Linked DNA regions of Phyllobacterium zundukense. The protein of the gene in region 2 interacts with the protein of the main gene of each other region in a pairwise test. Links are inferred from orthologs where the notes say so. Each region holds a gene or a part of one and is shown on either strand. Other genes may lie near its edges.

What was found.
Region 1: the proteins of N8E88_RS12680 (region 2) and gltA interact in binary tests that used the Escherichia coli proteins (3 or more experiments, as listed by UniProt). The link is inferred for Phyllobacterium zundukense from one-to-one orthologs.

The regions. Positions count from the first base shown.
Region 1 is NZ_CP104973.1:3,100,870-3,116,313, reverse strand. The notes cover bases 1,548-4,391. They hold gltA (citrate synthase), read right to left. Parts: upstream 3,694-4,391; coding sequence 2,401-3,693; downstream 1,548-2,400. Other genes in these bases: gltX (glutamate--tRNA ligase), read right to left, coding at 3,838-4,391; lpxB (lipid-A-disaccharide synthase), read left to right, coding at 1,548-2,351. Outside these bases: lpxA (acyl-ACP--UDP-N-acetylglucosamine O-acyltransferase), read left to right, coding at 1-296; N8E88_RS27605 (LpxI family protein), read left to right, coding at 280-1,176; more of lpxB, read left to right, coding at 1,173-1,547; more of gltX, read right to left, coding at 4,392-5,265; N8E88_RS27585 (hypothetical protein), read left to right, coding at 5,379-6,005; N8E88_RS27580 (ComEC/Rec2 family competence protein), read left to right, coding at 5,990-7,858; N8E88_RS27570 (substrate-binding domain-containing protein), read right to left, coding at 8,694-9,722; N8E88_RS27565 (ABC transporter substrate-binding protein), read left to right, coding at 10,045-11,307; N8E88_RS27560 (carbohydrate ABC transporter permease), read left to right, coding at 11,400-12,350; N8E88_RS27555 (carbohydrate ABC transporter permease), read left to right, coding at 12,350-13,180; N8E88_RS27550 (ABC transporter ATP-binding protein), read left to right, coding at 13,193-14,200; N8E88_RS27545 (ThuA domain-containing protein), read left to right, coding at 14,234-15,016; N8E88_RS27540 (Gfo/Idh/MocA family protein), read left to right, coding at 15,016-15,444.
Region 2 is NZ_CP104973.1:46,341-61,835, forward strand. The notes cover bases 3,872-6,766. They hold N8E88_RS12680 (lipid kinase), read right to left. Parts: upstream 5,808-6,766; coding sequence 4,935-5,807; downstream 3,872-4,934. Other genes in these bases: N8E88_RS12675 (CBS domain-containing protein), read left to right, coding at 4,398-4,829; N8E88_RS12685 (exopolysaccharide biosynthesis protein), read right to left, coding at 6,070-6,696. Also shown: N8E88_RS12645 (hypothetical protein), read left to right, coding at 1-576; N8E88_RS12650 (DUF1236 domain-containing protein), read right to left, coding at 832-1,536; N8E88_RS12655 (DUF1236 domain-containing protein), read right to left, coding at 1,603-1,998; N8E88_RS12660 (DUF1236 domain-containing protein), read left to right, coding at 2,337-2,624; N8E88_RS12665 (hypothetical protein), read right to left, coding at 2,878-3,576; N8E88_RS12690 (bifunctional sugar phosphate isomerase/epimerase/4-hydroxyphenylpyruvate dioxygenase family protein), read right to left, coding at 6,823-8,712; N8E88_RS12695 (shikimate dehydrogenase), read right to left, coding at 8,746-9,606; N8E88_RS12700 (TRAP transporter substrate-binding protein), read right to left, coding at 9,694-10,710; N8E88_RS12705 (TRAP transporter large permease), read right to left, coding at 10,785-12,065; N8E88_RS12710 (TRAP transporter small permease), read right to left, coding at 12,062-12,637; N8E88_RS12715 (TetR/AcrR family transcriptional regulator), read left to right, coding at 12,931-13,575; N8E88_RS12720 (hypothetical protein), read right to left, coding at 13,676-13,843; N8E88_RS12725 (cytochrome c), read right to left, coding at 13,894-14,490; N8E88_RS12730 (MFS transporter), read right to left, coding at 14,697-15,495. UniProt on the Escherichia coli protein: In vitro phosphorylates phosphatidylglycerol but not diacylglycerol; the in vivo substrate is unknown.

The DNA.
Region 1 (15,444 bases), 3.1 Mb from region 2 along the record:
TTCCCTACGGTATGGCTATCGGCAACCACGCCTATCTCGGCGGGCTGAATATCATCGGAATGAAACGATCAGGGATGGCGCGTCCGGAAATCCACAAGCTGCGTCATGCCGTCCGCATGCTGTTCGACCGTACGAAATCGATCAAGAGCCGCGCAGATGATGTGCGCGTGGCATTCCCGGATTCGGCCGCCGTAGCCGACCTGGTCGATTTCATCACCGCTGATACCAAGCGCGCCTATTGTACGCCGCCACTCGATTCCGCAATCGAGATCAGTGACAGTGACGACAACAGCTAAAACACCGCCATCGACAGCTTTGCACCCGCCGATAGCGGGACGGACCGCGATTGTCGCCGGCAATGGCCAGCTTCCAGTCGCGGTGGCGACAAGTCTGCGGAAGCTTGGCGGCAATCCTTTGATTGTTGCGATCAAAGGCGAGGCAGAACCTGAGCTCTACGCGGGTGAGCACGCCGAGATTTCCATTGTCGAGCTCGGCGGCCTTGTGAAGATCCTGAGGGCCGAAGGCATATCCAATGTTGTCCTTGCCGGCGGAATTCGTCACAGACCGGAGTTCCGCGCCGCGCTCCGACCGGGAAACGGCAATCTCGTTGCGCTCTATCGTTTCCTGCGGGCGTTCCGGCTGGGCGATGACGGCCTGTTGCGCGCTGTCATCGCGACGATCGAATCCTATGGTTTTCGCGTTCTCGGCGCCCACGAAATCGTTCCCGACATCCTTGCGCCAGCTCCCGGCACGTTGACGCGCAAGCGTGCCGACCAGGAGAGTGTCGCCAATATGAATGCGGCGCGGCAGGCTGCAATTATGATCGGCTCGCTTGATATCGGCCAAGCCGCAATCGCCATCGGCCGGCGAGTCATAGCGCTGGAAGGTGTCGAAGGCACCGATGCCATGCTGCAACGCGTGGCGGAGCTGCGACATGCCAAGCGTATCAATCGCAAGGGTGGCGTTCTGGTCAAATGCGCCAAGCCGCAACAGGAAGTGCGCGCTGACCTGCCGGCTATCGGTGTCAGTACCGTGGAGAATGCTGTCAAGGCGGGACTCAAGGGCATCGCCATCGAGGCGCGACGCACACTGATCCTCGGCTATGGCGAAACTGTTGCCGCTGCCGACAAAGCCGGACTATTCATCGAGACCTTTGAGCAGGAATCCTCCTCATGACCGACCCGACAAGACCCTTGCGCCTTGCCGTTGTCACGGGGGAAGAGTCCGGGGATTTGCTGGGCGCCGATCTGGTTCAAGCGCTGCGCCGGCAATATGCAGGCGAGGTGACGCTCACCGGTGTCGGCGGGGAACATCTTGCCGCACTCGGGCTCGACAGCTTGTTCGATCAGCATGAAATCGCGCTTGTCGGCCTTAGTGCGATTGTTCAAAAGCTGCCGCAGCTTCTGCGCCGGATCTCGCAGCTTTCGACGGCAATCGTCGCAGCGAAGCCAGATTGTCTGGTGATCATCGACAGCCCTGATTTTACCCATCGCGTCGCGCGCAAGGTGAGGGCGGCTGACCCTTCAATCCCTATCATCAATTACATCAGTCCTTCAGTGTGGGCCTGGCGGCCGGAACGTGCCAAGGCAATGCGCGCTTATATCGACCATGTGTTGGCGATCCTGCCGTTTGAGGTACAGGCCCTGAAGGATCTGAATGGCCCGCCTGCGACCTATGTCGGACATAGATTGGTATCACATGCGCCGTTGCTCGAAGCCGCAAAACAAAATCGTGCGCGCGACGCTAGTCTCGGTGATCGGGCAGAGAAGAATCTTGTTGTGCTGCCGGGTTCTCGGCGCTCCGAAATCATCAGTCTTGCGGAACCATTTGGCGAGACCATCGATCTTTTGGCAAACCGTGGCAATCGCATCAACGTCGTTCTGCCAACCCTGCCGAAGGTCGAGCCGCTTGTCTGGCAATTGACTGCAAGCTGGAAAGTACAGCCTCGCATTGTTGTTGGTGAAGCGGAGAGATTGAAGGCCTTTGCCGAGGCCGACGCGGCGCTTGCCGCCTCCGGAACCGTTTCGCTGGAACTGGCGCTGGCGCGTATTCCCACAGTCCTTTCCTACAAGCCGGACTGGCTGGCGCGGACATTTATTGCGCCAAGGATCAAGGTATGGAGTGCGGCGCTTCCAAATATCATCGCAGACGAGCCGGTTGTTCCGGAATATTTCAATATTTTTGTCCGACCCGGCCCTATTGCCCGTCAAATCGAGCAATTGCTGGTTCCAGGTCACCGGCGCGCCGCACAGCTTGAAAGTTTCGACAAGGTTGCGAAGCTGATGCAGACTGAGCGTCCCGCCGGGGAAATTGCCGCAGAAAAAGTGCTGGAATTTGCTACACACAAATGACCAATAAAAAGGCGCCGGATGGGCGCCTTTTTTGACCATATGATGGTGACTATTTGCGATCTTCGACACTTACATAATCGCGTGGCGTTGCACCTGTATAAAGCTGGCGCGGGCGGCCAATCTTCTGATGCGGGTCTTCGATCATTTCTTTCCACTGGGCAATCCAGCCGACGGTGCGCGCAACAGCGAACAGCACCGTAAACATGGTGGTGGGGAAGCCAAGCGCCTTCAATGTGATACCGGAATAAAAGTCGACGTTTGGATAAAGCTTCTTTTCGATGAAATATTCATCGGTTAGCGCAATACGCTCAAGTTCCATGGCAACGTCAAGTAGCGGGTCATCCTTGATGCCGAGTTCGGCGAGCACTTCGCGCGTTGTCTGCTGCATGATTTTCGCGCGCGGATCGTAGTTCTTGTAGACGCGATGACCAAAGCCCATCAGGCGGAACGGATCGTTCTTGTCCTTGGCGCGATTGATGAACTCGGGAATGCGATCCATGGTGCCGATTTCACCGAGCATCTGCAGCGCTGCTTCATTGGCACCGCCATGAGCCGGACCCCAGAGGCAGGCAATGCCCGCTGCAATACAAGCGAATGGGTTAGCGCCCGACGAACCCGCCAGACGAACTGTGGACGTCGATGCATTCTGCTCGTGATCGGCGTGCAGGATGAAAATGCGATCCATTGCGCGTGCAAGAACCGGATTTGGCACGTAGTCCTCACAGGGAACAGCGAAGCACATGTGAAGGAAGTTCGTCGCGAAATCGAGATTGTTCTTCGGGTAAACGAAAGGCTGACCGATATGATATTTATAAGCCATCGCGGCAAGGGTCGGGATTTTCGCGATCATACGGATCGAAGCGACCATGCGCTGATGCGGATCGGAAATGTCCGTCGAGTCGTGATAGAACGCGGACAGGGCGCCGACGCAGCCGACCATGACGGCCATTGGATGCGCATCGCGGCGGAAACCACTGAAGAAGCGCGACATCTGCTCGTGCACCATAGTGTGCCGGGTTACGCGGAAGTCAAAGTCCGCCTTCTGGCTCTTTGTCGGCAATTCGCCGTAGAGCAACAGATAGCAGGCTTCAAGAAAATCGCCGTGTTCGGCCAGCTGTTCGATCGGGTAACCGCGATGCAGCAAGATGCCTTCGTCGCCATCGATATAGGTGATCTGCGACTCGCAAGCAGCGGTGGATGTGAACCCCGGATCATACGTGAAGGCGCCGGTGTTCTTATATAATGTCCCAATGTCCACGACATCCGGTCCAATGGTCCCCTTTTTAATAGGTAAGGAGAATTCGTGACCATTCAGGTCGATGTTGACGCTGTTTTCAGACATTGCCGTTCCTTTCTTGCTTCGACTTGCGCTGATCCAGCGCAAAAGCATCTACCTCGAATGAGGCCACAATCTTATCTTGTCAGGCACGACACCGTACTCGAAAGGCACGATGTTGCAATGCAAAAATGAGCTCAAATTTACGTGCTATTGCCCTTTTGCCTGATCCTCTATGCGGCCAAGGGACTCTTCTCTTCCCAAGACTGCCAATACATCGAAAACACCCGGAGACGTTGCTCTTCCCGTCAAAGCGGCTCGCAAAGGTTGTGCGATTTTACCCAGCTTCAGACCGGTTTTTTCCGCATACGCCCGCACTGCAGCATCCAGCGGTTCAGCGCTCCATTCATCAACCGCGGCAAGGTCCGGAAGTACGCCGAAAAGAATGCTCCGGCCCTCCTCGTTAAGCAAGCCGTACGCTTTTTCATCAAGCGCAAGCGGCCGCTTTGCGAAAAGATATTTTGCGCTATCTGCGAGCTCGACCAATGTCTTCGCACGCTCCTTCAGACCCGGCATCGCGGCGAGCAATTGCTTTTTCGTGTTGTCATCCAATCGCGACAGCATCTCGGCGCCACCCTCGATTTCCGGCAATATATCGATCATGGCCTTGACCAGGTCTGCATCGTCGGAGATGCGCATGTAGTGGCCATTGATTGCCTCGAGCTTCTGGAAATCGAAGCGCGATGCGCCCCGGTTGATATCCGAGATTTCAAACCATTGGATCATCTGTTCATCGGACATGATCTCGTCGTCACCATGGCTCCAGCCGAGACGAACAAGATAGTTGCGTAGCGCTGCCGGCAGGTAGCCCATGGCGCGATAGGCTTCCACTCCAAGCGCTCCATGCCGCTTCGACAATTTTGCGCCATCGGCACCATGAATGAGCGGAGTGTGACCCATGACCGGCACTTCCCAACCCATCGCATCGTAGATCACCGTCTGCCGCGCCGCATTGGTCAAATGATCGTCGCCACGGATGATATGGGTGACGCCCATGTCATGGTCGTCTACTACGACAGCGTGCATGTAGGTCGGATTGCCGTCAGAGCGCAAAATGATGAAATCGTCGAGGTCCTTGTTGGGGAACCTGACGTCGCCCTGAACCTGGTCGCGAACGAGTGTTTCACCCGCCTGAGGCGCCTTGATGCGGATGACCGGCTTAATGCCTTCAAGCGCTTCCTTGGGATCGCGATCCCGCCAGCGGCCGTCATAACGCGGCGGACGGCCTTCCGCACGGGCTTTCTCGCGCATTTCCTCAAGCTCGACCTGTGAAGCATAGCAATAATAGGCCCTACCCCTGCTGACGAGCTCCTCTGCAACTTCGCGATGGCGCGGTGCGCGCTCATATTGCGACACAGCATCGCCATCCCAATCAAGACCCAGCCACTTTAGACCGTCGAGAATGGCAGTTACGGCTGCTTCCGAAGAGCGTTCCCGATCGGTGTCCTCGATGCGCAGTAACATCTTGCCGCCCGTATGCTTGGCATAAAGCCAGTTGAACAGGGCAGTGCGGGCCCCGCCGATATGCAGATAACCGGTCGGAGAGGGTGCGAAACGGGTGACAACAGAAGATGACATAAGTTCTCCAGCAGATGCCCGGCGTATTAGCCGAACGTCCAATCGAATTGATCTGGCGTTCATGTAGCATAGCACCGCTGCTGTGCAAGGGCACTTGCAGAACCGGAAAGCAAATGGAAGGTCCTGCTACCAGAACAAAGACCAGGGAACAGCAGTTTTTTCTCCGTCCCGACAGCGGCGGTGACTATGAAATCGCGACTCAAACGCGGACCAGTGATCTAGTCGTTGAAAAAGAAAGCTGGCCCGCCAAGTTACGTGGACTTGGCAATTCTGCACGAGCTCAACTTCAGGCCCTGCCTCTCACGATTCCCAAAGCATTCAACTGCGAGGTCGATCGCGGTACGCTGTTTCTGTTCTTACCTGTCTTTGCGGGTGTCGGTGCGATTTTCTATTTTAATGCGGCTGTCGAACCGAGGCTCAGTGCCATCCTTTCGGGCATGACTTTTCTCGTCGGTTGTCATGCCTTGGCGCAGGCGCGACCCGTGATGCGGCTTGTTCTTCTATTCGCGATCGCACTTGTGGCCGGCATGCTATTTGGCAAAGTCGAAACGATCCGGGCCGGAACCCGAATGCTCGGCTCGGAAGTCACGGTGCGGATGTCGGGCCGTGTAAAAGCGATGTCGCGAGATGCCAAGGGCGGGTGGCGTCTTACAGTGGATGTGATGTCCACAGTACGACCGGCACTAAAATGCGGTCCAACCGCGTGGTTGTTTCGGCGAGATCAGTGCCCCGCAACCTGAAGGTCGGCGATGGTCTCAAAGGCCTCGTCCACCTGCGACCGCAGTCAGGCCCGATGCGGCCGGGTAATTATGATTTCGCCTTCTATAACTACTACAGGGGTGTCGGCGCGAGTGGATTTGTGCTGGGAAAGCTCGAAACACTGCCTGTGGCTTCGGACACAGGACCAGTTGCTACAATCTTGCTGGCGATTGCAAATATCAGGCAGCAACTCACCCAGCGCATTCTACGCAATATCAGAGGCGAACCGGGTGACATCGCTGCCTCGCTGATCACCGGCCAGCGCGATGGTATCAGCGACGCCACCAACAGCGCTTTCCGCTTGAGCGGACTTTCACATATCCTGTCGATCTCCGGCTTCCACATGGCACTGGTAGCGGCAACGATCATCGGCTCGCTACGCGCGATCATGGCATTTTTCCCCGGTTTTTCGGCGCGGTTTCCCGTGAAGAAACTCTCGGCGGTGATCGCCTTGGTGGGCTCCGCATTCTATTTGCTGCTGTCGGGCTCAGACGTCGCGGCCCAGCGCAGCTTCGTCATGCTCGCTGTGATACTCCTGGCTGTGACTGTTGACCGGGCGGCTATATCGATGCGCAATCTCGCTATTGCGGCGTTGATCACCACGGCGATATCACCGCACGAAATCCTTGGTCCAAGCTTTCAGATGTCGTATTCGGCAACTGCCGCCTTGATTGCATTTTATAGCTGGTGGTCCCGGCGTCAGGGAAGACTTGCCTTCCAGAAAGGTGCGTCCAATCATTTGGTTTTAGCGTTGCCGATCAAGGCCGTGAACCACATAGGCACTATTGCCATGACATCAGTGGTAGCCGGGACCGCGAGCTCAATCTTTGCGGCTTATCATTTCAACAATACGGCGCCATTCGGCCTTATCGGTAACGCTCTCGCGCTGCCGGTCATTTCAGTGTTTGTCATGCCATTTGCCGTGCTCGGTTTGCTGGCCATGCCATTCGATCTGGATTGGCTACCGTTTACAGTCATGGGACGGGGCATCGAGGTCGTCATTGCGCTTGCAAAAATGGTCGCGTCGCGCTCTCCCAGCGGCAATTTAGGCCTTATGCCGCAAGGTACTTTGATCCTGATGAGCATTGGCCTTGTGATGTTGCTGTGCCTATCGACGCGTCTGCGGCTGTGCGGCATACCCTTATTGTTAGGCGCGGCGTTTATGATGATGCGAGCGCAGGAGCCGCAGATCATTGTTTCAGAGGACGGAAAACTGGTCGCACTGCGTACAGATGACAGCAATCTGGCGGTCAATCGAGCATCCGGCAGCGCGTTCACTCTAAACAATTGGCAGCAGGGCTATGGCATAAACGAGGTGGTAAAACCGTCGAAGGCCGGCGCACCTTCTAAAGAAATGCAGTTTGAGTGTGTTGAAAAAGTTTGCACTGCACGCGAGCCGGGAGGGTTGATAATCGCCTATACGGACGAGGCTGGACGGAGGCAAGCTGCGTGCGGCGAGGGAGATATTGTTATCCTGGCGTATTCGACCGGAACCGCGATATGCGAGGATAAGAACATACTCGTACTAACCAAGCGCGATCTCGCGTTGCACGGTACCGCAGAGATTAGCCTGAATTCACACGAACCTGTTCGGCTACCTTCCACAGACCGCGAAAATGGTTCGCAAGCATTCCTCGCCGAGGCAAACTCTTCTCGCGCCCGTCGCCTTCAGTCCGTCATCATCAATTATGCCGTAGGACCACCGGTCCGTCCATGGAACGCTTATCGAATGTATTCGCGTGCCGCGCGCAACATCGAGGATTACAAATCCCGTAAACGTGTCAATGCCGCCCGGAATCAGACGTCGGGCTGCGAAAAGCCCGGCGATTGTTAGTATCGTCTTATAAGACCGACAAGCTTACCCTGAACCTGAACGCGATCCGGGCCGAAAATCCGCGTCTCATAGGCTGGATTTGCCGCTTCGAGGGCAATCGACGCTCCTTTACGGCGGAAGCGCTTGAGCGTTGCCTCTTCGTCATCGACCAGTGCGACAACGATCTCGCCCGGATTGGCAGTATCACCGCGCTTGATCACGACAGTATCCCCATCGAAAATCCCGGCCTCGATCATCGAGATCGCCTTTGACTTCAAGCGCGTAATGTTCGCCGCTCCCTATCATGTCCGGGGGCAGGCCGATCATATGGGTCTGGTTCTGGATAGCGGAAATCGGCACACCAGCGGCAATGCGGCCCATGACCGGGATGCTGACGACCGTCGACGCGCTTATATCGTCGGAGGAACGCGCTTGTGGCCGGGCGGGGGCGACATTTCTGCCAAGGCTTCCCTCGATGACACTCGGCGAGAATTTCCGTTGAGCGTTGAGGCCGGGAGCGATGGAGTCCGGCAGGCGCAAAACTTCCAGCGCTCTTGCACGGTTTGCAAGCCGGCGAATGAAGCCGCGCTCTTCCAGGGCAGTGATCAACCGGTGTATGCCGGATTTCGAGGCCAGATCCAATGCATCCTTCATCTCGTCGAACGAAGGCGGGATGCCTGTCTCCTTCAAACGCTCGTGGATGAAGAGCAGAAGTTCATGTTGTTTACGCGTGAGCATCGGCGATCCTTTGCGTGGAATCGGAAAAAACAAAACCAGAACAAACACTATCTGTTCCAGTTGTGTTCCACAAGGATTAATATGTGGTGTATGGAAGCCGAGAAACGCGGGTCAGCTGTTACTTAGCCGGAATAACCGGCGGGCCACTCGATTGGCGCAGAATCAGTTCAACCGGCCAAACTTCGTGGATGGTTTCTGGTGGCTCGCCATCGAGCAAGCGGACAAGCATTTCTGCAATCCGCGTACCTGCCGCTCTTATCGAAGAACGTGTCGTCGTCATCGCCGGAACCATGTTGCTGGCATTGAGATAGGGAAAGACGTCATCATGGGCGATGATCGAAACTTCCTTGCCAAGCTGGTAGCCCTTGGCGCGGATCGCCCGGGAGACGCCCAATGCGGTCATCATCGATCCTGCGAGAATGGCGGTTGGATGAGGCTGCAAGGACAGGAAACGCTGGGTTTCGCGAAAACCGATCTCGTCGGAAAAACAGTCGTGCACGATAAAATGCGGGTCGATCGAAATACCGCGTTCCGTTAGCGCATCACGATAACCCTCCTCGCGATGCTCCGAGAAGGTGAATCCCTTAAGGCCATCGATCATGGCAATATGCTTGTGGCCAAGATCGAGAAGATGTGACGTTGCCTGATAGAAGGCACCCTTATTGTCGATATCCAGCCAGGCGTGCGGCGCGTCTATGTTTGTCCGCCCATGAAGCACAAACGGAAATTGGGCTTCCGTAAGCACAGCAACGCGCTCATCGACAAGGGAAGGATGTGAGACAATCATCGCGTCGACGCGCTTGCTGGAGATCAGACGTCTATAGGCGGAAATCTCGTCATTGTTGATCAGAGGGGTGATCAGAAAATCGATTTCGTCACGCGAGAGGCGCTCCGCCAGGCCTGACAAGAACTCGCTGGTATGCGGGCCGAAACGTTCGCTGCTGTGGATCGGCACGACAATTCCAATCGCGCCGACACGCCCCATCGCCAGGCGGCGCGCATTGGCGTTGGCGCTATAACCAAACTTGAGAGCCGCCTTGTTGACCCGCTCCCGTGTCGCCTCGTTGACCTCCGGATAGCCATTGAGCGCGCGGCTGACCGTCGTTTGCGAGAGCCCAAGTTGTTCGGCCAGTTCCTTGAGTTTCATATCAGACGATCCAAGCGTGCAAATTTCATTTAATCAGAGGGGCATGCACATACCTTATCATAGCGCAATTTCGAAGCGCTTTGAAAGTAATTTCAACCCAAGATGGATACAGGTAGAAATAGACAGGCTTCATTCTCTGGATTTTTGCGGACATCTCATATTCCAACTTGACAGTAAGACCTGCCTTTGTCACCCTTTGTCCAAAGCGCTTTGGATTGATATTTTGCATCAATGCTTCAAAGTGTTCGAGGAGGAGTTTTCATAAATTGGAACGGCGCACCACCAGTACGCGTTGTTCCACTTGGATTTACGGGAGGAAATCATGAGAGCGAAATCAATTTTTGTCAGCCTTTTGGCTACCACGCTTATCTGCTCGGGCGCGTTCGCCGCCGACCTGTCGATCGCCTCGGGTGATACCGGCAACGGGCGCGAGTTCCTGCGCAAGCAGCTCGACCGTTTCGAAAAGGAAACGGGTAATAAAGTCAAAATTGTCGCGATGCCCGCAAACAGCTCCGATCAGTTTGGCCAGTACAGGCTGTGGCTTGCTGCAGGGAATACGGACATCGATGTCTACCGCACGGATGTGATCTGGGCGCCGCAATTGGCCGACCAGTTTCTTGATCTGACAGAGGCCATGAAGGATGTCGTCGATCAACACTTTCCATCAATGATCCAAAGCCAGACGGTTGATGGCAAACTCGTTGCCATGCCGATGTATACAGATGCGCCCGCCTTCTACTACCGCAAGGATCTGCTGGAGAAATACAAGAAGCCGGTTCCCAAAACCTGGGATGAGATGGCTGCGACTGCCAAGGAAATCCAGGAGGGCGAGCGCAAGGCTGGCAACAAGGCCATGTATGGCTATGTTTTCCAGGGTAACGCCTATGAGGGCCTGACTTGCAACGCGCTCGAATGGATCAAATCTTCGGGAGGCGGCCAGATCATAGAGTCCGACGGCACGATCTCGATCAACAATCCCGAAGCGGTTACTGCAGTAGACCGGGCAAAGGGGTGGATCGATACGATCGCGCCAAAAGGCGTCCTGGCCTATACGGAAGAGGAGAGCCGCGGCGTCTGGCAGACGGGGAATGCCGTCTTCATGCGCAACTGGCCTTATGCCTACGCGCTGGGTAATGGCCCCGACAGCGCGATCAAAGGCAAATTCGACGTGACGACCCTCCCGAGCTCGAAAGAGGGGCAAAGTTCCGCAGCGACATTGGGCGGCTGGAATCTCGCGATCTCGAAATATACAAAATCACCCGAGGAAGCGATCAAACTGGTCAGATTCCTTGCTGCGCCTGAACAACAGAAGGAACGGGCGATCGAAATCGCCAATTTGCCTACGCTGAAGGCTCTCTATGACGATAAGGATATCGCCGCGGCTCAACCGGTAATCACGAACTGGAAGCCGGTATTCGAGACGTCCGTGCCTCGTCCATCCGCACCCACGAAGGTCAAATACAATGAAGTGTCGTCCCTGTTCTGGAGCGCGGTTCACGATACGTTGTCCGGTAACGGAACTGCTGCCGATAATCTTGAGCTTCTGGAAGCCAAGCTGACGGAACTTCAGGGAGGTAGCTGGTAGCCTGCCAGTCAACGGCATGGTGCGAAGGATTTACGTCATTCGCACAGATAGGCTGATCGACCCTGAATGCAATCATCACGGGCGGAAATTTGATGACAGCGTCTCCCACTGTGCGTTCGGAACTCTTGCGTCAGCGCTCGCGCTCCGCGCGATTGTTTCTTCTTCCCATGATTTTGGCTTTGGCGGTTGTTGCAGGCTGGCCGCTGATCCGTACGATTTATTTTTCCTTTACTGATGCCTCGCTGACCAACATCGATGCGGCCAAGTGGGTGGGTTTCAAGAATTATCTTTCGTGGATACAGCTCAAAAGCGGGCGGACGATTTATTCCGGACTGCTGGTCGATCCGGCCTGGTGGAACGCTGTGTGGAACACGGTTCGCTTCAGCGTTATCTCGGTGTCACTCGAGGCCATTTTTGGAATGATCATAGCGCTCGTCCTTAATGCCGAATTCAAGGGCAGGGGCCTTGTGCGTGCGGCAATACTGATCCCTTGGGCGATCCCGACCATCGTGTCGGCGCGCATGTGGGGATGGATGCTGAATGATCAGTTCGGCATCCTCAACGACCTCTTTATGCGCGTGGGGCTGATCGACCATCCGATTGCCTGGACCGCAAGTTCCGATACCGCAATGATCGCCGTGCTGATCGTCGATGTGTGGAAAACGACACCGTTCATGGCGCTTTTGATCCTTGCGGGCCTGCAGATGATCCCCGGCGATATTTATGAAGCGGCGCGTATTGATGGTGCTCATCCCGTCAAACAATTCTTTCGGATCACGTTGCCGCTGGTGAAGCCAGCGCTCATGGTGGCGATCATTTTCCGGCTGCTCGACGCCATGCGGATCTTCGACCTGATCTATGTGCTGACGCCAAACAGTGCCCAGACCAAGACCATGTCGGTTCTGGCGCGCGAAAATCTGATCGACTTCGATAAATTCGCCTACGGCTCGGCCCAGTCGACGCTGTTATTTCTGGTTATAGCGCTCATGACTATTCTGGCGATCTGGATCGGCCGTGTGAAGCTGGACGGAGGAGAGCGCTGATGCCGATGTCCATCATCAAGAACACAGCGTTCTATGCGCTTGTCGCTGTGATCGTTGTTTGCGCAGTTTTCCCGTTTTACTACGCGATCATCACAAGTTTTAGAACCGGTAGTGCGATTTTCACGATCGAATATTGGCCGACTTCATTCTCCGTAGCGAATTATGTGAACGTTATCGCTTCGGGAAGTTTTGCCCGCAACCTGTTGAATTCCATCATTGTATCGGCATGCGTCGTGACCCTCTCCCTGCTGATGGCGGTGACGGCGGCTTTTGCTTTGTCCAGGGTTCGATTTCGCGGGCGCTCATTGTTACTCTTGACGATTCTGTCAGTTTCCATGTTCCCGCAGATAGCCGTTCTCGCAGGTCTGTTCGAAATCATCCGGCTTCTGGGTCTCTATAACACACTCGGCGGGCTGATCTTTTCCTACATGATCTTCACGCTGCCATTCACCGTATGGGTACTGACGACGTTCATGCGTGACCTGCCGGTCGAGATCGAAGAGGCCGCGATCATCGACGGCGCTACGCCCTGGGTGATCATAACAAGGGTGTTTCTGCCTCTAATGTGGCCTGCACTGGTAACGACGGGGTTGCTTGCCTTCATAGCGGCCTGGAACGAGTTCCTTTTTGCGTTGACCTTCACATCCTCGACGGAAACCCGCACGGTGCCGGTCACCATCGCCCTCTTTACCGGCTCAAGTGCGCACGAGGTACCGTGGGGGATCGTCATGGCAGCCTCGGTGATCGTCACGGTGCCGTTGGTCGTCCTCGTCCTCATCTTTCAACGCAAGATTATTTCCGGCCTCACGGCTGGCGGTGTCAAAGGCTAAGGAGTGCTTCAAATGACCACTATTCGAATGCAAGATCTCCGAAAATCCTTTGGTACATATGATGTCATCAAGGGTGTGGACCTCGAAATCGAGCCCGGCGAGTTCATGGTTTTTGTAGGCCCGTCGGGTTGCGGAAAATCGACGCTGCTGCGGCTTATCGCCGGGCTTGAGGAGATCACCGCAGGGACGCTCGCTTTCGATGAGACGATCGTCAACAGCCTAACGCCTTCCCAGCGCGGCATCGCCATGGTGTTTCAATCCTATGCGCTGTATCCGCATATGACCGTCTATGACAACATGGCGTTCGGCCTGAAGCTGGCCAAGGGCAGCGCGGACGATGTCAAACGGCGGGTGCACAAGGCAGCGGAAATGCTGCAGATTGCGGACTATCTCGACCGGCTCCCCAAGCAGCTTTCCGGCGGCCAGCGCCAGCGGGTTGCCATCGGCCGGGCAATTGTTCGCGATCCGAAGGTCTTTCTCTTCGATGAACCGCTGTCCAACCTCGATGCCGCGCTACGTGTCGCGACCCGTCTTGAAATAGCCAAGCTCCACGCCAAGATGCATGATACGACGATGATCTATGTAACGCACGATCAGGTGGAAGCGATGACGCTGGCAGACCGGATTTGTGTTCTGCGGGATGGCAATGTCGAGCAAGTTGGCACGCCATTGGAGCTTTATGAAAAGCCGCAATCGATCTTTGTTGCCGGTTTCATAGGCTCACCCAAGATGAATTTCCTCACGGAGGAATTCGCGGATGCCTACAAGACCGACATTTTGGGGGTGCGGCCGGAGCATCTGGAAATCAAGGACAAGGACGGTCTCTGGAAAGGCAAGCTTCTTTTGGCGGAAAATCTAGGATCCGAGAGCTTCCTCTATATCGATATCGGCGCCAAGGAACCCTTGGTGGTACGGCAGGACGGCTCGGCACACCAACAGCCGGGGGAACTGCTTTGCGTTGCGCCCGTTAACAACAACATCCACCGTTTTGACCAATCCGGCCGCCCGGCGGCAAATTGACGAAATCTCCGCATCAATGACGAGGAAAGACCAATGGCAATTCGTACGCTTATCTGGGGCGAGAACGTCCATGAACAGATCAATAAAACAGTTGCCGAGATTTATCCGGAAGGCATGCACAATCAGATCGCCAAGCTTTTGAAGGGTGATACCAACCTCAGCATCAAAACCACGACCTTGCAGGAGCCGGAGCATGGCCTGACGGACAAGGTACTGGAAGAGACCGACGTCCTTGTCTGGTGGGGACACCGCGCTCATGGCGACGTTGCCGACGAGGTAGTCGAGCGTGTAGCCCAGCGGGTCTGGGAAGGGATGGGACTGATAGTTCTGCATTCGGGGCATTTTTCGAAGATTTTCAAGAAATTGATGGGTTCACCCTGCGCTTTGAACTGGCGCGAGGCGGGAGAGCGGGAACGTCTCTGGGTTGTTAACCCCGGTCATCCAATCGCCAGGGGATTGCCAGCATTTTTCGAGCTGGAAAACGAGGAAATGTACGGCGAACCATTCTCTGTGCCGGAACCATTGGAAACTGTATTCGTGTCGTGGTTCCAGGGCGGCGAAGTCTTTCGTTCTGGGCTTACCTATCGCAAGGGCGCAGGCAATGTTTTCTACTTCCGTCCAGGACATGAGACCTATCCGACTTATCATGACGAAACTGTCGGGCTCGTACTGCGCAATGCGGTGAACTGGGCCTATAATCCGCTGCGTTTTCCGGATATTACTGCAGCGCCGAATGTACCGGTCGAGAAAGCTTTGGAGCCCATCACGGCACGCGGCGGAAGTTTGCACGAGCCCGGCGAGGAAGGCTTTCGTTGATGCGTCTACTAATCCTGGGGACTGGCCACATGGCGAGCGCCCATGCCAGAAATTTTATCGATATCGAGGGCGTCTTGTTTGCCGGTGCGGTTGACGTCGACAAGGGTCGGGCGGAAGCGTTTCGTGACAAATATTCGTTCGAACGGGCGTTCACTTCACTTGAGGACGCGCTTGCCTGGGGCGAATTCGATGCCGTCGCCAACGTAACCCCCGATAGCGCGCATCATCCCACGACAATGAAATGTCTTGCTGCCGGCAAGCATGTCTTTTGCGAGAAGCCTCTTGCAACGAACTATCACGATGCCGTGGAGATGGCCGAAACTGCCGAAAAGGCCAATCTGGTCGGCATGGTCAATCTTACCTATCGCAACGTTGCACAGTTACAAACCGCCCGACGGCTGGTGACGAGCGGCCAGATCGGCAAGGTC
Region 2 (15,495 bases):
GAGCGCCCGGAGTCCCTGGAACTGCGTCTCAGATACGTTGCGCGGTTTGAGAAGCTGCTAACCCGGCCGCAGGCGCACGAGGTCCTGGAGATTCTCCGGCGCTACGGCCGCGACTGCATCCCGATCCCGCGCCAGACCGAGCGATATTACTGGTCGGTTTCCTGTCTGCCGTCGACTCCGGGCAAGGCGCTCGTGCGCGTCAATGCGAGCTGGATGGAGCTCTTCTCGCTCTATGCCGACGGCGGGGGCATCCGCGCGCTATTCCTGGTGCACCTTTCCGACTTCACCACCGACCATTCACTCGATCAGGGCCGGGTGGACCAAGCGTTTCTCGAGCGCTGTGTCATGACGCCGGAAGACGTCGGCTATTTCTTCCCCCGCGGCGAGGATATTTTCGCCATCAAGGTTCGCGGCTGCTCCTCGATCGACAAATTCCTCGCGGCGCCCCGTGCGCTGCGGGCCATCCGGGCATTCAACCTGACGCACATGAACCGGGGCCGGAACGCCTATCAGGCGAGCCACTGCTACAGCCTGGCGGATCATATGCTGAGTGGCGCTGAGCGAGGGCAGTTCTAACCTTCGACTGTGAATTGACACGCCAATTCCGCCGAATCGATGCGGCGACCACGGCTTCTTCCGTGGCCTCAGCTCGTTGAAAATCGCCTTGGCGCCGATATCGATGCCCCGGCTCGGTTCGTCCATCTGCAGGATTTCTGGATCCGTCATCAGCGCCTTGCCAATGACCGCCTTGGCGACGTTCGCCAGAGCAACGCGCAAAAAAGGGACGGCTCACGACGGCAGCCGTCCCCGATTTAACTTCGTTTGATGCTATCACGCGATAATGACGACGATCTCCAGCGAGTCTGGATCGACGATGACGATCCTGCCGTCCGCCAGCAAGAAATAGCGATAGCCTTCATATCTGGGCACAAGCTTGACGATGCGTGGCGGCAACGGTTGCAGCTCGATCGTTCGCGGCACCGCCACGCCGATGTTCACTTCGAAGTTGACGTCGCGAACCGGCTCAGCTTTCGTTTCGGTTATGACCTGCTTGATTTCCGTCTTCTGCTCGGCCGTCACATTGACGCTGCCTGTCGTTTCGTTGGACGGCTGGCTTGACGTCTTGGCCGTATCATCGTCCGGCGCTGGCTTGGTCTTGGCTGTGCCTTCTGTAGTGGTCGTGCCAGTTTGCTCCTGTGTCTGTTCCTTGCTGGCAGCGCCCTGTTGTTCCGTTCCTTGATCTGCAGGGGCCTGTGCCTTGTCCTGAGTCTGCTCACTCTTCGTGTCCTGACCGGCGGGAGCTTGTGCCTGTCCCTCCGTTTGCTGGCTCTTCTTCATCTGAGTGCCAGCCTGGCCCTCGGTCTGGGACTTGGTTGTTGCACCCGGTTCCTGAGTCCCCGTTTCCGCCGGCATCTGCGTTTGGCCTTCAGTCTGCTGGGCTGGTTTCTTCTTCAGCATTTCGGTTTGTGCAAGTCCTGCTCCGGGCGCAACGCCAAGCGCGAGGACGAGGGCACTTTTCAGAATGATATTCTTCATGGGATTATCTCCTCTCGTTTAATTTGTGTGGAAGAACGCCCCCCGAGCGCTCTTCCACTTTCTCTGTTAGTCAACGACGCGAACCACGGTCCTGTTCGAAGGATCGACGATCACACGTTGATGGTTGACCACTGCGTAGGCGTATTTCGGATCTTGCGGGATACGCATTATCTTGACCCTGTTGGGCAATGGCTTGCCGACAACCACTTTCTGTTTAACAACCACCTCACTCTCCGGGATCGGCTGTTGTTCCACATATGAAACCACTCTGCGCGGCGGTGGAGCGAGCACGGTACCAACGACTGCACCGGCAACGCCGCCGACCGCAGCGCCGACGGGGCCACCAACAATCGCCCCCGTCACAGCACCACCCGCGGCGCCGTTGACTGTGCCTTCCTGCGCAGAGGCAGCGGTTGCAAAACCAAGCACCAATGCCCCAGCTACGATCAATTTCTTGTTCATAACCAATTCCTTTCAACAATCAGAGCCAAGGCGGAGCCTCCCGGGCATACCGGGAGAAGAGACAACATCGTCTTTGTCCGGCTTTGCTGTCCGCCGCCTTGGCTCGTCCTACGTGGACGGCAAAGCTGAAAGGCAAACGTCATCGCAGGTGGCGCTGTTCCGAATTTGGGCTTCAGTCTGATGAAGCCGAGGACTTGGGCCGATTGAGCATCGGACGAAAGTCTGATGGAGACATGGCAAAGGTCTGAAATCTTTTGACAAAGGGCAGCCGGCGGAACAAACCTCAAGGCCGCAAGTTGTGGCAACGGAAGGGAACGATTTCACAAAGGAGAGTAACGATGAGACGGATTTTGCTTGCCACAGCCGTGATGCTTGCGATGTCTGGTAGCGTCTACGCTCAGGATGCAGTTGTCGTTGATGTTCCGCAGCCGGCCCGCGAATATGTTATCGCGCATCCGACCGATCCTGTCGTCGTAGAAGGTGATGTTGCAATTGGCACCGCTGTGCCGGAGGACGTCAAGCTGGTGCCGATCCCCGATAATCCGGACTACGGTTACATCTATGTGGATAAGCAACCGGTTATCGTGACAATGAAGGACCGCAAGGTCGTTTACATGTCGAAGTAAGTTGCCGTCAGAGTGTGTTCTGGTGGTGGAATGGCTGATCCTTGGTGTCAGCCGTGGCTTGGCCGCGTGATCTCCGGGAGAGGAGCGGCCAAGCCACATATGAAAGACGCGCCATTTGAGCGGGAGCGGCGTTTCTCGGACTTATAACCCCGCCTCTGACTTCAGACGGTCGGGCCATAGATCATTCCGGTTCGGCCGTCATTGTTTAGCGAAAAATCTTCGACCTCATGTGACTGTAGCGGCAGACCGCCGGCTAAAGCTGCCGGGGCCAGTGCGGACGAATCGTATTCTTGGTTTTGACGGCCCGCCCAACACCGCTTGGGCGTTTACGCCAAAAAAGTCCGACAACGGCCAAAATCAAAACGCCGCTTGCGGCAAATTCCAGAACTTCTTCCAGGGTCGCTGCTTTGTACGACGGTATGAGATCGAGGACCACTGCGCTCGCGAGCAAGCAGAGCGCCAATAGGAGGCGGAACTCGAACGTTCGCGAAATGATATACCGCACCATCGCCCCCACCTCCTGCCGAAACCGGAACAGAAGCGCGACAGCAACGGCCAGAAGAATTGCCGCACCAATGAGGGCAATGACGATGCCCGCGAATCCCGCATCTCTGATCACACGAAAGACAAGAATGGCTATGTCGTGCCCGCCGTCGAACTCTCCACCACCTCTCATCTTCGGCATCTGGACATGGAAGATGCGAGCACCAAAACTAATCTCGCTGAGGAAGAGCACCAAAGACAGCACGCTTGTCCCGATCAAGAGGCCCCTCTGCGTGAAGGTCAAGGAGACATTCTTGAGAAGAGCTGTATTCAGCGCGAGTAGCGCGGCAATGGCAAAACCCGTGGCACTTAAATCTTCCACCAGCCCGTCTTCGACCAGTAGAGCCGGTGTGGACAAGCCTATGACGAACAGCAGAAACGTGATTGCGCAAAGCGCAGTGACAAACACTTGATTCTCTCGGCTCATCATTGGTTCGTTCTCGGATTCGTCTGATGTTCATAAAACTGTCATAAATCTGTCAATCTGATGGCGCGCCAGGACGTCGGGCTGACGCGTTTTCTGCTACAGAGGCACCTTTTATCGCTCCGGGCGGCACGGACAGCATGTTCGAATGGGCGATGGGCAGTGCGCGAGCCCGGTGCGCCTCTGATTGCACTGCCGGGCGCATTTTCTCGTTCCTCGCGTTCGAGGGCAATCAACGCGGAACAAATCCTTGTTTTCGCGGTTACGTGAATATCCCGCGATAAAAACAGACAGGAGGTTCGCCATGAGCGCGACGGGACTGGACGTTTTTGACAAGACGCTTCAAACGACAAATATCTGGCTTGACGAGATCACGAACGTCATCGGTCCGGACCGAAAACTCGCCTGGAGGGTTCTATCGGGAGTGCTGCACAAGTTGAGAGATCGGCTTCCCGTCGAACTCTCTGCCCATCTGAGCGCCGAGCTGCCATTATTGGTGCGCGGCACCTACTACGACCAGTTCACCCCGGCGAAGCAACCAACCGAGGATAAGCTTGAGAGCTTTGTAACGGATATCGCGCAGTGGCTGGTCGATACGCGACCGGTCGACCCGAAGGTGCAATCCGGGCGGTTTTCATGGTGCTATCGAACCATTTATCGCGTGATCAGGTCGACAACGTCCAGGCCGCCTGACCAGCAGATTTGCGTGCCTTTTGGTTGTCGGCAGAAAAAGTCGAGGTGACCCGATCCGAAAAAGGAGAAACCGGTCGCCCATCCGTATAAAGTTCCAAGCATAGGAGGCAGAAATGAAAGTGAGTGAAGCAATGACGCGGGATGTCCGCGTAGCTAATCCAGATGAAGCAATCCAGTTTGTGGCCAAGATCATGGCAGGTCTTGATATTGGAGCATTGCCAGTTGGTGAAAATGATCGCCTCGTTGGCATGATTACCGATCGGGATATTGCCATTCGCGGTATTGCCGAAGGCAAAGGCCCCGATGCCAAGGTCTCAGAGGTCATGACCTCTAATGTTCAATATTGTTATGATGACCAAGAGATTGACGAGGTTAGCGAAAACATGGCCGGTATTCAGGTCCGCCGTCTGCCCGTCATCAACCGCGACAAGCGCTTGGTTGGCATCCTGTCGTTGGCTGATATCGCACTGACAGGCGATGGCCAGGCCGGCGAGGCGCTGAGCGGGATATCACGTCCAGGCGGAGAGCACAGCCAGACGATCTAGCTTGTTCGTTGAGCCGCTCATTTACAGATCAAACGGTCAGGCTATGGTATCAATGCCATGACGCTCCACGGTATCGGGGTTCAGGATTCTTCCGATCTCCCGAGATCAGGGAACGAAGACTGGCACCGCGTTCTCACGGATTTTAAACCTTACCGGCGTCTCGGTCTTCAATTCGCCATCCAGGTTCACGGCACGGGGTTTGCTTGTATGGATTGTAAGGTCCTTGGTGGAAAACGCTCGAACGTCGTCCCAATCACCATGCGTCCCCTTTCGCAAGCTCGGAAGGAGTCTCAGGAGCTTCCACCAATGATCAACTTCCAGGCTATAGAAGTCGAGCATTCCATCGGTGGCGGTGGCATCGGCCTGAACAGTCATGCCGCCACCATAAAAACGACCGTTACCAACTGCTAACTGCAAGGTTCGCAGCTCCTCGGTTCTTCCGTCATGATCCAGTGTGGCGGTAAAAAGCCGTGAGCTTGCGAGGAGCCTGGCAGCCACCAGCCCGTATCCCAGCTTGCCCCAGCGCTTCTTCGCTTTCTCGGTAAGCGACATTGCCAGATCGGCGCTGAAGCCGATGCTGGCGACATTAAAAAACGGGTGACCGTTGGCTTCGCCAAGATCAATCGGTGCAGTCTTGCCCTTGGCAATGACGTCGATGGCGGTCGCTAGGTCCAATGGTAAACCCATGGTTCGCGCAAAATCGTTCGCTGTTCCCAACGGCAGGACACCGAGCGGTAGCCCCGTGTCGAGCAGCCCTTTTGCAGCGGAGTTCAAACTACCGTCGCCGCCACCAACGATAACGCTGTTCACCTGATCTGCTAGGCGGACTATCGCAGTCGAAGGCGATTCCTTGTTTTCTGGGGGAAGTTCGAGATATACGATACCCGCTCGTGATAAATGTTGGCGGACAACAGGAAGGCTTTCCTTGCCCCGCCGCGAGTTCGGATTGACCAGAAGGAGTGCACTGTTAGCGGTCATGCCACTCCCCGGAGCTTAAAGGTTTCAGATAAAGGCGGATCGGCATGGAGATGCGTTGGATCAACAGGACAGATATCATCACCCCTATATGTGCAGTGCAGCATAGCCATTCAACATCAACACGATGATTTCAGGTGCAGCCATGAGCAAGCAACTCGGGGGATTGTCTGCATTACCCCGCATCGAACTGTATTCAGTCCTGCCACCATTGCCCGGCGATCGCACGGCGCCGCCAGAATTCGTACCAAACAACAAGCAACCGTCAACCAACGAGCAGGTCCGTTGCCGAAACGACGCCATAGATCAGTCCTGCCGTGGTACCCAGTGCGAGAACGGCAACGCCTACGCCGATGAGCGTCGCCAGCCCATCCCGTTCGAGCAATGCCGCCGCAATGATGACCAGCGCGAGGACAGGCAGGATATTGCCAAATGGAATCGGCAGCGCGATGGCGATGGCCAGAAAAAAAATGGGAATGCCGAGCAGCATCTGAGCTTTGCGTCCGGTCAGCGCGCTCAGCCTGTCAGGGCGCAGCACTCTCTCTACCTGTGCAATCATTGGAGCGGTATAGCGCACCGTTAGGGTGACCGTTGCGGCGGAGAGCCTGCGTTTGCGGATGAAGCGCGGAAGCTGCAGATGCTCAGCCCCGGCGGCTATCTGTAAAGAGATAAGAGCGAGACAGCTGCCGAAGACCATCCCGAACGGCCCGGGCAGCGGTGTCAGCGCTGGCAAAGAGAGAATAAGGATCGAGAACGCGATGCTTGAGCTTCCCATCACGGTCATCATCTCCTCAATGGTAATGCTCCCCATGCTTTCGGCCCGCTCAACCACATTTTTCAGGTGTGTTGAGGTCGCACCTGGAGGTCTGGGGTCCACCCGTTCATCTGTCATATTGCCGCTCTCGTCCTGGTACGATCGGTTGAATCACTTCTAGCAGCTAACACTGGAAAATGGGCGGCGTTGCGACATGCGCCTCTTGTGGGGCCATATAAGCGGCTGGCGCTTGCTGGATTTTGGTCAAACCCGCGGCATGCCCTTCGGCCTTAAATGGCGCTTTTGTGCAGCGATTCTGAAGATTGAGTTGGAGGCACCGTAACCTCGATAGCCGTTGCGTTGAACGACTTCAAAAAAGAAACCCTCGCCGTAATTCGGGCTGTACAGCTGAAAATATTCACCGTTTTCATCACGGTCATAAAGGATGTTTGCCGACCTCAGCCTGTCGGAAAGTTCTATATCGAGCCCAAACCGGGCTTCCAGATCATCGTAGTAGTTGGAAGAGATCTGGAGTGGCGTAAAGCCATTCTCATGGAGCGCAGACGCTGTCGCAAAGATGTCATTGGTCTCAAACGCCAGATGCTGGACGCCGGATCCGAAATTTTCGGTGATGAAATGTCCCGCAAGGGTAGTGCGATTTTCCGCACCGTTAAGTGTCAGGCGGAACCGGCCGTCATCGTTTTCAATCACCTGACTGCGCACGATGCCTGCGGGGTCGACGATGTCGACCATCGGCGTTTTATGCGCCTTGAAGATCGAGGTGTAGAATAGGACCCAAGTCAGCATCTCGTCGTACTTCATGGTCTGGGCGACATGGTCAACGCGCCGGAGGCCTACACCATCCCACGGCTCTGCGCCGGCAATGATGTTGAACTCGATCTCCCATATATTTTTGAGATCAGACTTCTGATCGATAAAATAGATAATGCCCCCACCGACCCCGCGGATCGCCGGAATCGTCAGCTCGCCCGGTCCGACGGTTTGCTCGAAAGGCTCTGCTATAAGAGCGCGTGCACGCTCCGCTGTCGCTTTAGCATCATCTACCTCAAGACCGATCGCGTAGGCCGATGTGCCATGGACAAGATACGAGGAGTGAGCAAATCCTTCATGCTCGGTGTTGATGACAAGATTGATGCCACCTTGCCGGTAAAGTGTCACCAGCTTCGTTTTGTGCTGGCCAGCGACGTGGAAACCCAGTGCGCGCAAAAGCCCGCCGAGTTGTTCGGCCTCCTCCTCGCTGGCAGAAAATTCAACAAATGCCACACCATCGACCTGAATGCGGTCCGGCATCCTTGGCAGCGTCATCGCCACGTCGGGTTCAAGCCGTTGTATCTGGTCGCCGAGATAGATGAGCGATCGATGGCCATCCAGCGCTATCGAACGGGGCGAGCCCCCGCGAAACTGATCATTGAAGATTTCCAGGGACAGAAATCCATCATAGCCGGTTGCAGCGACCGCTCGCATGAAGTCCACGACCGGAAGATCTCCCTCCCCGGGCATGTTGCGGTAGTGGCGGCTCCAGTACAGAAGATCCATATCGATCAGCGGGGCATCAGCAAGCTGAACAATTAATATCTTCTCCTTAGGGATAGAGCGGATCGAATTGACATCGATCTTTCGCGCCAGCGTATGAAAACTGTCCAGGATCAGCCCGACATTGGTGTGGTCAGCACGGCGAACGATTTCCCACGCATCTCGATGATCATTGATGTGCCGTCCCCAGGCGAGCGCTTCGTATCCAACGCGTAGTCCGCGTTTTTTTGCGCGTTCGCCAAGCTCGCGAAAGTCATCCGCAGCACGATCCAATCCACCCAACGCAATTGGCGATACGTTCGAACAGACGAGCACGAGGTCCGTTCCCAATTCCTGCATCACATCGAACTTGCGTTCCGCCCGATCGAATGCACGGGATCGATGTGGTTCGGGCATTCCTTCGAAATCGCGAAAGGGCTGAAACAGAGTGATCGCCAGCCCGTGATCCCTGACCATCCTGCCGACATCACGCGGATTTGCATCGAAAGCCAGAAAGTCGTTCTCGAAAATCTCAACGCCGCTGAAACCTGCCTTTGCGATCGCATCCAGCTTTTCAGGGAGATCGCCACTGATTGAAACTGTTGCAATTGACGTCTTCATTGCCGGGTCCTTACGTCTATGAAGGAAAGCGTTCTACACGGTCATGGTCTTGAAATGGTCGAGCATCCGGTTCGCATCAGGCTGCAGGCCGGTAAAAAGCTGAAAGGCTCCGACAGCCTGGAACACTGCCATACCCCCGCCATCGAGTGTTGGACAGCCGCGCTGGCGCGCCTGCCTCAGCAATTCCGTCTCGAGGGGAAAGTAGACAATTTCGGCTACCCAATGGCGTCGATCGAGCAAATCCGCCGGTAATGGCAAGCCAGGATATCCAGACATTCCAGTAGGTGTGGCATGGATCAATCCGGACGCTCGCTGCATCGCTTCCATAAGGTCACCTCCAGCGGTGATCTGCGCGTCGGGAAAGATCTCCTGCATTGACCTGCTCAACGCAATGGCGCGCTGTCGTTCGCGATCAAATACGGCAAGCTTCGCCGCGCCCAGCGACAAAGCTGCATATCCGGTTGCGACCCCAGCACCTCCCGCGCCGAGCTGAACCACAAACGACGTGTCGACCCCGGGAAGGCCTCGACGGAAGCTCTGCGCAAAGCCCCACCAATCGGTATTGTGGCCGTAGCGCCGTCCATCCTTGAGAACCACTGTATTTACGGCACCGATCGATCTGGCATCGGCGGAAAGTTCATCGAGGTGAGGCATGACCGCCTGCTTGCAGGGATGGGTGATATTGAGACCTGAAAAGCCGCGTTCCTCAGCTTCAGAAAGCAGCCGAGGAAGATCGTCGATCGATGCACCGAGCTGATTGAGGTCAATCAGGTCATATTCGTAGGAGAGCCCCTGAGCCCTGCCTTCTTTCATGTGCATGGCGGGCGTGAGCGAAGCCTGGATGCCTGCCCCAATGAGCCCTGCCTTTATCGGCTTCAACAATGTCTCGCTCATCATTTCCATTCCGCTCATTCGAGCTCGGCGCGACCTTGGACTATCGAGTAAGTCAGCCCGCTGCGGAGCGCGGGCTGACTTGTAGCCCTACTGGCCGCGTGCTGCGTTCAGTTGCTTGAAGAGTTCCGTCACGGTTTCTGCGCCAATGTCCGCACTGAACTTGTCGATCATCGGCTTGACCGCATCACGAAGTTTCTGTGTTTCCTCCGGGCTGAGTTCAGTGACTTCCATCCCGGTCTTCCTGATCTCGTCGATCGATGCCGCGTCCTGCTGACGCGAAACCTTTCGCTGATAATCGCGCGCTTCGTCTGCGGCCGATTGCAGTACGGCCTTTTCTTCATCATTCAGCCCGTCCCAGAACTTCTTGCTGATCAGCACGATCTGCGGATTGTACTGGTGGCGCGTAATCGTCATGTACTTTTGGACTTCATAGAATTTCGCGTTCACGATATTCGCCGCAGGATTTTCCTGGCCGTCCACCGTTCCTGTTTCGAGCGCGGTATAGAGTTCGGTATATGGCATGGGCACCGCATTCGCGCCGAGACTGTTGAAGAGCTCGATGGGGATTGGCGACTGGATAGTACGGATTTTCAAACCCTTGATATCTTCCAGCTTTGCTACCGGATGCCGGTTGTTGGTCAGATTTCGAAAACCGAGTTCCCAATAGGCAAGCCCGACAAGGCCCGTATCCGGCAGCAATTTGATGAGGCTCGTGCCGAACGGACCGTCCATGACCTTGTCTGCCTCTTCACCGCTGTTGAACAGGAAGGGCAGATCGACCGCGCCGAACTGCTTGACGTTGCCGGCCAATATCCCGGCGTTCAGTACTGTCATTTCGATCACCCCGCCCTGAAGGGCGGAAACTGTCTGAACGTCTCCGCCCAGCACGCCTCCCGGGAAAAGCTTTACGGTAATCTTGCCGCTGCTCTTTTCCTTCACGAGATCGGCGAACTTCTCCATGCCCATGACCTGCGGGTGGCCCTTGTTGTTGGCCGATGCAAATTTGAGCTGATGCTCACGAACCTCGGCCATGGCCGGGCCAGTCGCCAACAGTGCGAGCGGCAGTGCCACTCCTACAAGGACGTTCATCAATTTATTGAGCATTTTTTCCTCCCAATGTTGGCCGGTGTCTCTCCCCACGGCCGGTTGAATTCTTTTCGTCACGTCCCACCTGCTCTTCAATGTCCCAGCCAGCTCACCGGCACCATTACCAGTTGCGGAAACAGGACAAGCAGGAGCAGCACGATGAGTTCAGCGATGAGAAATGGCATGACGCCCTTCATCAGCTCTTCCATCGAAAGTTTCGATATTCCGCAGATGACATTGAGCACGGTGCCGACCGGCGGCGTGATGAGGCCGATCGAGTTGTTGATGATGAAAAGGACGCCGAAATACACGGGATCGATCCCCGCCTGTTTGATAATGGGCATGAGCACAGGCGTCATGATGAGAATGGTCGGCGTCATATCCATTGCGGTACCGACGAGCACCACGAGAACCATGATGGCGAGGAGTAGCAATGTCTGATTGCCCATCAATGGTTCGATCAGAGCGGCGAGATCACCCGGCACGTCGGCCACAGTGATCAGCCACGCGGAAACCGCTGCCGCCGCGACCAGGAACATGACGACAGCCGTAATCTTCGCAGCGGCGACGAAAACGTGGAAAAGTTTTGCTGGCGGCAATTCGCGATAGATCACCATGGCGACGAAGAGCGAATAAACGGCCGCGACCACTCCTGCTTCGGTGGGCGTGAACACACCGAATTTCAACCCGACGATGATGATAAGCGGCAGCATGAGAGCCCAGATGCTGTCAATGAATGCCTTGAACCGGACCGCTCCGGATTGTCGTGGGGGCAGGCTGAATTGCTCCTTGCTTGCAACAATCAGCCACGTGATGCAAAGCGCCATGGCGATCAAGAGACCGGGAAATATTCCGGCAAGAAACAGCTTGGTAATCGACACGCCGCCGACGACGCCATAGAGGATGAAACCAATCGAAGGCGGGATGATCGGTCCAATGATCGACGCCGAGGCAAGCAGTCCACCTGCTCGCGCCGGGTCATGGCCCGATTTCAGCATCATCGGCAATAGCAGCGTGCCCAGCGCGGCCGCATCAGCCACGGCAGATCCTGAAAGGCTCGACAGCACGCAAGCGGCAAAGATCGCCACGAAACCCAGGCCGCCGCGGATATGACCGACCAGAGACATGGCCAGAGCGACGATGCGCCGTGACAGGCCCCCGGTGTTCATTACTTCGCCAGCAAGCATGAAGAACGGGACCGCCATCAATGGAAAGCTGTCCGCGCCGTTCAACACATTTTGCGCAACGATCTGGGCGTCGAACATGCCGAGATACATCATGAGCGCGACGCCGCTGACGATCAGGGCGAAGGCGATCGGCACGCCCAGCGCCATGGGCCCAAGCAGTGCACCAAGGAAGATTGCTACCGTCATCGCTGGCTCCCCAGCGTATTGACAGGACGGACCAGCCCCGTGCTTGAATGGTCATCGTCAGCGATCTGCTCTTCGGAGTCGCGGACAAGCTCGGCAGTCGCCAGATCGATGCGGCCTGTCGCGACGCAAAAGGCATCCCAAAGAAGAATCAAGAATGCGGGAACCCCGAACGCGAGGCCCGCACCATAAAAGAATGCCATGGAAATACCGGTCGCAGGCGCTTTGACATGCAAGTTGATGAGTGTCTGATCCCAGCTGCCGGTGATCAATAACCATGTAGCTACCAGCATAAGGAAATGACCGGCCAAAACGGCCGCCTTGGCAGTATTTGGCGGTAAACGCCGGATAACAGAATCGACGCCCAAATGACCATGTTCATGCATGGCGACAACAGCGCCGAGGAATGTCAGCCATACGAAAAACAGCCGCGCGAGTTCTTCGGAGTAAGTGATGCCCTGATTGAACGCGTAGCGCAGGACGACATTGCCGAAAACCAGTACCACCATGCCCGCCAGCAACAGTGCAATCGCAACCTTCAGCATGAGAAAGCAGAATTCGATTATGCGCGCCATTCGCTCCTCCGCGAGTGAACTGTTCAGGACAGTCTTTTTCTACATGCGAAGGGCATGCGTCGTCTGAAAACCCCGACACCATGTCCGCATGATCTGCGCTCCTCCAGCACAGGCCAAATTGCATATTGCCTTAAAATGTACTAACCAGTTCGAATGTCAAGCGCTTCTATTGAAAGATCGATTGAAGGTGAATATGACTTCGTAGACGCCGAGACAGGTATTCGGGGAGCGAATATTCACACGTCCTGGATTTTCACTCTTACATTCAACAGCTTGATGCGATGGGACTCGAATTGACCGACAGTTCGGCGAGTGCAAGAAAGAACGATCCGCAGAGAACGCAGGAGGATATCCTCGTCGTGGCGACGGAGGAGTTTTCAACGCATGGTCTTGCCGGAGCCCGCGTCGATGCCATCGCGGAACGCACCCGAACTTCCAAACGCATGATCTATTATTATTTCGGCAGCAAAGAGGGTCTGTACCTCGCCGTGTTAGAACGATCGTACCGAAAAATCCGGACACTTGAAGCGGATTTGGAACTTACGAACCTACCGCCGGAAGCGGCGTTGCGAACATTGATCTCAACCACGTTCAATCATGATGAGGCCAATCCGGATTTCGTTCGATTGGTCAGTATCGAGAATATTCATCACGCGGCCCATATGCTCCGATCCGAGGCAATCCGCGATCTGAATGTCTCCGTAATCGAAACCATTGCCGGAATCCTGAAGCGCGGCATACGAGATAATGTTTTCCGGCGAAACGCCGACCCGATTGACGTGCATATGATGATTAGCGCGTTTTGCTTCTTCCGCGTTTCAAACCGCTACACATTCGGAACAATATTTCGGCGCGATCTTTCAAAACCTGAGACCATGGAGCGTCATCGCAACATGATCGCGGACGCAGTGCTCGGTTACCTGAAGACGTCCGAGTAGTTCGTGCCTGGCGACAGCTGGTTTGATGCATCAAACCAGCTTGTCATTTCACCAACCATCTTGATAACTTTGCACCGCCGGCAAGCTTCGCTGCCGGGCGTCAATCGCGGCCTACCGGTCCGAGATAGAGCTTGACCAGAATGAAGCCCCACTTCATCATCGCAGGCTCTGGATTGTTCCAGAACTGGTCACGGGCCGCGTAGGCTGTGCTCAACGCGGCCAAAATAAACCAGACAACGAGAATGTAATCGATCGGTTGGACGAACATTGACGGTTTTCCCTACACTGGTTGTTGCATTCGACAGCACCGTGCCAAGCCTAGTGGATTTCCTCCCTGAACTTGGCGTGGCAGGCAGAGCATTCCTGCAGCATCAGATGAAAGGCGTGTTCGGCGGGAAGTTTCGAGATATCTTCTTCACCTGCCGCAACCTTACGCTTACCCAGCAGGCTGCTGCCGATGGTGGACATGCCCGCTCCCATGCGCATCTGCGGCGTGATGTCGTCCGGTGCCTGGTCTGCTGCGGCCGAGATGACCGACGCAAATGAGGCGACCTTCCGGGCCAGGGCATCGAATTCGTCGCGCGACGGGTCTATCTCGTATTTTGCTGCCGAGGGCGGGCCGAACGACGCGGCAGGAAATTCCGCCATCAGCGCAGCGCCGGAATGTGCTTTTATCGTTTCTGCCCATCGTTTGAAGGCCGGGGCATCATAAGGAAGCTTGCCTTCAAACATTCCGGCGATTTTCTTACCCGCATTGGCCATGGCCTTCATTGCCTCCTGACGCGCCTTGACCACCTCCGGGATCGCGTCCGAGCCCATCGAGGGGACGGGACCGAGCATCGCGCAGACCGCGAGCAGGATCACAATCCCCAGCGGTCTTGCACGGCTGCCATGAGCAATAATCCAAATCCGCATCTTACTTTTTCGACTCCGTAACGCGATGGTAAAGCTTCCACCGGCTGGAAGCACAAGATGTTATATGGGGGCGAATTTCGCAGACTAATCCGACGTCAGCACGGCGTGCTCTTGTTCGCCATGGTGTTGGTGCAACTTCTGCTGATCATCCTGGCGATTTGCAGCACTCAGAATGTTGGATTGCGAGGCATTGCCCAAGAAAGCTTCTATACCTCGCGCACCAAGTGCCGGAACGCCAACCCCGAGATCAGTGCTAAAATACCCAGAACTGCAGCAAGCCCAATACCGCTGACGCGCCATCCCCATTCGGATATTGCGGGACTGCTGATAAGAGGCGATAGGAATTGGCCGAGAAAGACCGATGCCGTCAGCAGCGCTCCCGTCTTTCCGCGTCGGCTGGGAGGGGTCAAACCAAGGGAGATTGCTATAAACCCTGGTGTGGCCAACGCGTAACCTGCACCAATGGCTGCGCAACCTATAAAGACCGCCGTCCCCGCCTCGATTGTCACGAGGATCGCGAACCCAGTAGCCATCAACCCAAAGCCACAGGCCCAATTGCCAGCATGGCCAATCGCCTCGCGAAGATGAGGGTAGCAAAGAGCCGCGCCCCCGCCCGCGAGCATGAGTGTCCCGAGTGCAGTTCCGGTCACCGCGGGGGAGGAGTAACCTTGTCCTGATAGAAAGAAGGGTAGCTGGGTCGGCATAACGAAAAACAGCGTCGTTATGACCATCTGACCGAAAGCGAGGAGATATACGACTGGCCGGAACCTGCCAGAGGAGGAGGTAGTGGAGCTTTGTTCAGCAGGCGTGCTCGACGGTAGATCGACAATTACACGCCAGAAAAACGGCAAAGCGAGTGCTGGCAGAACATAAACTGCGAAGGGCAGCCTTGGTTCAACCGTCGCAAGAAGGCCAGCGATGAGAATGAAAACAAACCCGCCAAAATTCCGGGCAGAGACCTGGCCGCTCGAGATAGCATGCAGAGCTCGGCCCGAGAAGTAGTCC